Regions from separate parts of the Leclercia sp. S52 genome, predicted to be linked through region 3. Evidence: predicted binding sites of a transcription regulator. Region 3 holds the regulator's gene; each other region holds the start of a gene.
The links. Region 3 encodes LexA, which represses DNA repair genes until DNA is damaged. Its sites were predicted from a motif close to TNCTGTATGTACATACAGNA; they were not measured.
Positions count from the first base shown of each region.

Region 1: mutH (DNA mismatch repair endonuclease MutH) is a predicted target of LexA. The motif match lies at 1,231-1,250, and genes of this name have one in related genera.
Region 2: sbmC (DNA gyrase inhibitor SbmC) is a predicted target of LexA. The motif match lies at 1,101-1,120, and genes of this name have one in related genera.

Region 1 is NZ_CP152474.1:3,951,315-3,953,587, reverse strand. Features, by position in the region: gene ygdR (lipoprotein YgdR) at 1-178, opposite strand, end outside; gene mutH (DNA mismatch repair endonuclease MutH) at 308-1,000, opposite strand; gene rppH (RNA pyrophosphohydrolase) at 1,685-2,215, shown strand; gene ptsP (phosphoenolpyruvate--protein phosphotransferase) at 2,228-2,273, shown strand, end outside.
Region 2 is NZ_CP152474.1:3,120,702-3,122,974, reverse strand. Features, by position in the region: gene dacD (serine-type D-Ala-D-Ala carboxypeptidase DacD) at 1-1,015, shown strand, start outside; gene sbmC (DNA gyrase inhibitor SbmC) at 1,137-1,610, shown strand; gene AAHB66_RS15120 (FUSC family protein) at 1,713-2,273, shown strand, end outside.
Region 3 is NZ_CP152474.1:280,486-282,758, reverse strand. Features, by position in the region: gene dinF (MATE family efflux transporter DinF) at 1-975, opposite strand, end outside; gene lexA (transcriptional repressor LexA) at 1,039-1,647, opposite strand; partial or broken gene AAHB66_RS01280 (diacylglycerol kinase) at 1,758-2,127, opposite strand.

The DNA.
Region 1 (2,273 bases), 1.3 Mb from region 3:
GCATATTATTACCCTGCTGATCGCGGTAGCTGACCAGACCGGTATCATCGTCGACTTCGGGTTTGCCGTCGGTCAGGATCATGCGACCATCTTTCGTCGCCATGACGTAATCGCTGCTACAACCTGAAACGGCAAACGCTAAACCAACAGCCGAGATTATCACTGCCCATTTTTTCATTCTTATTACCTCCACCTGGCTCGTATCACATCTTATTGTAGTAATAACCCGGGCAATGGTTTTCACAAAGCGGTGAAATCTGAAAAAACAGGCAAATATGTGATAAACGGCATAATTCTGGCCAAAAAATCAGGTATTCAGCAGAAAGTGACGTGCTAACAGTGCACCCGTGAAGTTCTTTTTCAAATAGAAGCCGCGGGGCAGGGTGAGGATCGGTTCGCCGCGTGCGCCGATGGCCTCGGTGAGAGCTTTGCTGTTTGCCGCTTTGGGCCGCAGCTGGAGCACTTCGCCGTGACGGGCGGTGATACGCTCAACCTGACCCAGCACGATCATGTCCATCAGCTCTTCCCAGTCCAGCCGTAGCTGACGATCTTCTTCTTCATTTGGGCTCCAGATCAAAGGCGCACCGACGCGCCGTGCCGCCAGCGGGATCGCGCGATCTCCTTCCACCGGGATCCACAGCACGCGCTTTAGCTTATGCCGCACGTGGCTGCTCTCCCAGGTGATCCCGGTATTGCCAGTTAACGGTGCCACGCAGACAAAGGTGGTCTCCAGCGGGCGGCCCAGACTGTCGATCGGGATAGTCTTCAGCTCAACCCCCAGCGCGGCAAAATCCTGTTCAGGTTTGCTGCCTGCGCTGGCTCCCAGCCACAGCTCCAGCAGAACGCCCGTCCATCCCTTATCACGCTTAAGATCGGGCGGAATGGGCAAACCGGCCAGGGCAGCGAGTTCTCCCAGCGAGTATCCCGCCAGGCGTTGCGCTTGCTGTAGTAATGCCGCTTCCGTTGCGGGGGGAGAGGACAGGGGGACGAGGGGAAGCATGAATGTTGCCTTCTGGTTAAAAAGTGAACAGCAATTTTCCACTGCACGCAGTGAGTTTATCTTTTTCTTTTTGCTGATGCCAGGTCGATGATTTATCAACGTTTTTATCACCTGAAATTCCGTTTCGCTAAAGGGGATATCCCGGTTGTTCAAATCTGGTCACTGACAATAAACAGGATCTTACACCCTGTTATCCACAGAAAAATGGGATAACTGGGAATAACCCCCACTACTGTTTCCATTTACAGCCTTGACGTGGGACGAAAATCGAAAAATCAGACAAAATGTGCCTAACTTATTGGCACAATCTGTGGATAAAACCGACGTTGTTCGATCTTTCATCAGCGCGAAGATCTTAAAGGTGACCTGTATCACATAACGCTGTGTAATTCAGGTAATTCACAATTTAACTCTATGAATTATAGTGATTTGTAAAAATGACTTATCTCTGTAATATTCAGAGTGATCTGGGTTGTCCATCGGTAATTCCACACTTCTTCACAACTCTATCCACAGAAAAAGTGAATAAAATTGCCTTTCAGACCGGTCATCTGTTTATAACTCCGCTGATAATTGTGAGTTATTCAAATGTTATTAGGCGCCAGGCCAGAAAGAGAGTGGTTTACCGTCTCACTGGAGTGTGAAACAATCATTTATATATAAGGTTTAGTTTGGGGTAGTCCGGTGATTGATGACGATGGCTACCGCCCGAATGTAGGTATCGTAATTTGTAATCGCCAGGGTCAGGTTATGTGGGCCCGGCGATATGGTCAGCACTCCTGGCAATTTCCCCAAGGGGGGATCAATCCTGGAGAGTCCGCAGAGCAAGCGATGTATCGGGAGCTGTTCGAAGAAGTTGGCTTAAGCCGCAAGGATGTTCGCATTCTGGCTTCGACCCGCAACTGGTTGCGTTACAAGTTACCGAAGCGTTTGGTGCGTTGGGACACAAAGCCGGTATGTATCGGCCAGAAACAGAAATGGTTTCTTCTGCAATTGGTGAGCAGCGATGCGGATATCAATATGCAAACCAGCAGCACGCCCGAATTTGATGGCTGGCGCTGGGTCAGCTACTGGTATCCCGTTCGTCAGGTCGTGTCGTTTAAGCGCGACGTTTACCGTAGGGTGATGAAAGAGTTTGCAAGTGCTGTGATGATGCTTCAGGAGACCCCTCCTAAGCCGCAGAGCGCACCTGCCTGGCGACGTAAAAGAGGTTAAGCTACGCACATTATGCTCACCCGCCTGCGCGAAATAGTCGAGAAGGTGGCCAGTGCCC
Region 2 (2,273 bases), 2.1 Mb from region 3:
GGCGGGTAACGAACACGTGCAGCGCAATCCGGCCAGCCTGACCAAGCTGATGACCGGCTATGTGGTGGATCGCGCCATCGACAGCCATCGCATCACTCCGGACGATATGGTCACGGTCGGTCAGGATGCCTGGGCCAAGGGCAATCCGGTTTTTGACGGCTCCTCGCTGATGTTCCTGAAGGCGGGCGAGCAGGTTTCGGTGCGCGACCTCAGCCGCGGCCTGATTGTTGATTCCGGCAACGACGCCTGCGTGGCGCTGGCCGATTACGTGGCGGGCGGGCAGCCGCAGTTCGTCACTATGATGAATGACTACGTCAAAAAGCTGAATCTGCGCGATACCCATTTTGAAACGGTACATGGTCTGGATGCGCCGGGCCAGCACAGCTCGGCGTACGACCTGGCGGTGCTCTCCCGCGCCATCATCCACGGTGAGCCGGCGTTTTATCACATGTATAGCGAGAAGAGCCTGACCTGGAACGGCATCACGCAGCAGAACCGTAACGGCCTGCTGTGGGATAAATCGCTCAGCGTCGATGGCCTGAAAACCGGGCACACTTCCGGGGCCGGTTTTAACCTTATTGCCTCGGCCGTGGACGGTCAGCGCCGCCTGATTGCCGTCATCATGGGGGCTGAAAGCCCGAAAGGGCGCGAGGATCAGGCGCGTAAGCTCCTGCACTGGGGGCAGCAGAACTTCGATACCGTGCAGATCCTGCGTAACGGAAAACAGGTTGGCATCGAGCGCATCTGGTACGGCGATAAAGAGCAGATTTCGCTGGGAACCGATCAGGACTTCTGGCTGGCGCTGCCGAAGGCGGAGCTGCCAAACATTAAAGCCAAATATGTGCTGGATAAAAAAGAGCTGGAAGCGCCGATTGCCGCGCATCAGCGGGTGGGGGAGATTGAGCTATACGATCGCGATAAGGTGGTCGCCCACTGGCCGCTGGTGACTCTCGAAAGCGTCGGTAAAGGTGGGATGTTCTCACGTCTGAGCGACTATCTGCACCACAAAGCCTGACGGCAGGATGAGCAGGCTGGCGACTGTGCGAGCCTGCTCGCATAATAGACAGATCATCATTGTTAAACCGCTTTTCTCTGCATTACAGTGTATGTATATACAGTAACCAATCGGAGGCAGCATGGACTACAGCATCAAGCACCAGAACAAACGCAAAATCGCCGGTTTTCATATGGTTGGCCCCTGGGAGCAAACGGTTAAGCAGGGTTTTGAGCAACTGGTGATGTGGGTTGATGGTAAGCATATTCAGCCGCTGGAGTGGGTGGCGGTCTATTACGATAATCCTGATGAAGTGCCGGCTGAAAAGTTACGTTGCGACACGGTTGTCACCGTGCCGGATGATTTTGTCGTTCCCGCCAACAGCGAAGGGGTGATCCTCACCGAGGTGGCCGAGGGCGAGTACGCAGTAGCCACCGCCCGCGTTGAGAATTTTGACTTCGCCACCCCGTGGAACCTGTTCTTCGACAGCCTGCTCGAAGATGGCAATTACCAGATCGCACCAAAACCCTGCTTCGAACGTTACCTGAACGACGGTAACGCCGACGGCTACTGGGATATCGAGATGTTTATTCCGGTACAAAATCGGGTCGTGTAACGCCGCAGGTATGCTCACTCTTCAGAGGGTTTTTCTGCCGGGTGCCACCGCTCCGGCAGAAAACACAGTACAATCAGGGTTTGCCGTAATGCTGGAGAGCGTGTGCGCCCCGACAAAAATCTGACGCCTTTTGAAATTCGACTGTATCGCCATTACCGCATCGTACACGGATGCCGTATCGCGCTGGCGTTTATCCTCACCTTTTTACTGGTGCGTCTGTTGGACGTGCCGGAAGGGACATGGCCGCTGATTACCCTGGTGGTTATCATGGGGCCCATCTCCTTCTGGGGCAACGTGGTGCCGCGGGCGTTCGAGCGTATTGGCGGCACTATTCTGGGCTCGGCGCTGGGGCTGATTGCCCTGAAGCTGGAGCTTATCTCTCTGCCGCTGATGCTGCTGTGGTGCGCGGCAGCGATGTTCCTCTGCGGCTGGCTGGCGCTGGGCAAGCGGCCCTATCAGTCGCTGCTGATTGGTATCACCCTTGCGGTGGTAATAGGCGCGCCAACCGGGGATATGCATACTGCGCTGTGGCGAAGCGGCGACGTGATCCTCGGTTCCCTGCTGGCGATGCTGTTTACCGGTATCTGGCCGCAGCGGGCGTTTCTGCACTGGCGTATCCAGATGGCGAACTACGTCACCGCTTTTAACCGGGTTTACCAGGCA
Region 3 (2,273 bases):
AAAGGCCAGCGCCACCAGACCGGACTGTCGGCAGGCCGCCCGCCACACTTCCCGCAGCTGGCCGCTTTCCCGTGCGCCGTATGCCTGCCCGGAGTGCGCCTCAACCGCATAGGCGAAACCATCCAGCGCATAGGCGGTAAAGGTCAGCAGGGTCATCAGCACGGCATTGACGGCGATAATTTCCGGCCCCAGCCGCGCGCCCATCACCGTCAGCGCCCCGAAGCAGAGTTGCAGCAGCAGCGAGCGCAGCATGATGTCGCGATTGAGGGCCAGCAGCTTGCGGATGTTGCCCCGCCAGCTCGCTTTCAGCAGCGCCAGCGAAATACCGCGCAGGGCCAGCACCCGCCAGACCATCCACAGGCCGATTAACAGGGTGGCGTACTCTGCGATAGCGGTTGCCAGCGCGGCCCCCTGCACGTTCATCTGCAGGCCCATCACCAGCCACAGATCCAGCACGATATTGAGCAGGTTGCCCACCACCAGCAGGATCACCGGCGCCCGGGCGTACTGCACGCCCAGCAGCCAGCCGAGCAGCACCAGGTTAGCCAGCGAAGCCGGGGCGCTGAGCCAGCGGATCTCAAGGAAGCGCCGCGCCTGATGGAGAACGGCCTCGCTGCCGCCGACGATATGCAGCGCCAGATCGATAAGCGGCGTGCGCAACAGCACAATCAGCAGCCCGGCACCCAGAGCCAGGATCAGCGGCTGCACCAGCGCGCGGGCCAGACGCAGCGGATCCTTTGCGCCATAGGCCTGGGCGGTAAGCCCGGTGGTGCTCATGCGCAAAAAGAGCAGCAGCATAAACAGGAAGCTGGTTGCCGTCGCGCCGATGGCGACACCGCCCAGATAGACGGGCGAATCAAGATGACCAATTACTGCCGTGTCCACCAGCCCAAGCAGAGGGACGCTGATATTGGAGACGATCATGGGAAGTGCAAGACGCCACAACGCCTTGTCTGAAGCAGTCAGGAGAGACATGAAAATGTTCGCCAGAGGCAGGAAAAGCAAACTGCGGCAGCGCCGCAGTTTGTCAGAAATCAGTTATAACCATTCACCGTTGCGGATGACGCCAACCGCCAGGCCTTCGATGGAGAAGTTATTTTCACGCAGGTCGACAACTATCGGGGAAAACTCGCTGTTTTCCGGCAGCAGCTGCACGGTGTTGCCCTGCTTTTTCAGGCGCTTAACGGTGACTTCATCATCTATGCGCGCCACTACGACCTGACCGTTACGCACGTCCTGCGTTTTATGCACCGCCAGCAGATCGCCGTCCAGAATACCGATGTCTTTCATCGACATACCGCTTACACGCAGCAGAAAATCTGCGCTCGGTTTGAACATGCCTGGATCGACCTGATAGTGGCCTTCAATGTGCTGTTGCGCCAGCAGCGGTTCCCCGGCAGCGACGCGACCGACGAGCGGCAGGCCCTCTTCGGCTTCAACCAGCAGGCGAATACCACGAGACGCACCGGAGACAATCTCAAGCACACCCTTGCGCGCCAGTGCCTTAAGGTGCTCTTCGGCGGCATTTGGAGAACGGAAGCCAAGACGCTGCGCGATTTCTGCACGCGTCGGCGGCATACCCGTCTGGCCGATATGATCCCGAATGAGATCAAACACCTCTTGCTGCCTGGTCGTTAACGCTTTCATTCCGCCCCCCTGGGTGTATATACAGTTATGCTGTGAGTATATACAGCTAAAGGTGATTTTGGAACCACAAACCGCATAAAAAACCAGAGACTTGTTCGGTTTCTGAAGGCTTATCGTAAATGTCCCCAAAGCAGCGTGACCCAGGTAAACAACGCAACCATAATCGCCATCAGCACTGCGGCAGAGCCCATATCTTTGGCCCGGCCCGACAGCTCGTGAAAATCAGTGCCGATGCGGTCGACTACCGCCTCGATCGCACTGTTCAGAATTTCGACTATCATCACCAACATCACCGAGCCAATCAGCAATACGCGGGTGATGGGATCAACATCCAGCCAGCAGGCAATAATAATCGCCGCGACGACCGCAACCCCCCTCCTGGCGAAATGCGGCTTCATTGATCCAGGCAGCACGGATGCCCTTCCATGAATAGCCGGCAGCTTTAATGATTCGGGTTAACCCAGTGGTATTATTGGCCATTAAAAGAAACCTTTCTTCGAAAATAGCGTCAGAAACGGTGGCTTAAGCGCCTGGCGCAGCCACCGGAAGTATGACGGGTAACAACAGAAATTTTGCGCGCTTTCTGTTATCCTTGCGCCGCAATTGCATTTTTAACCAGAGGCTTT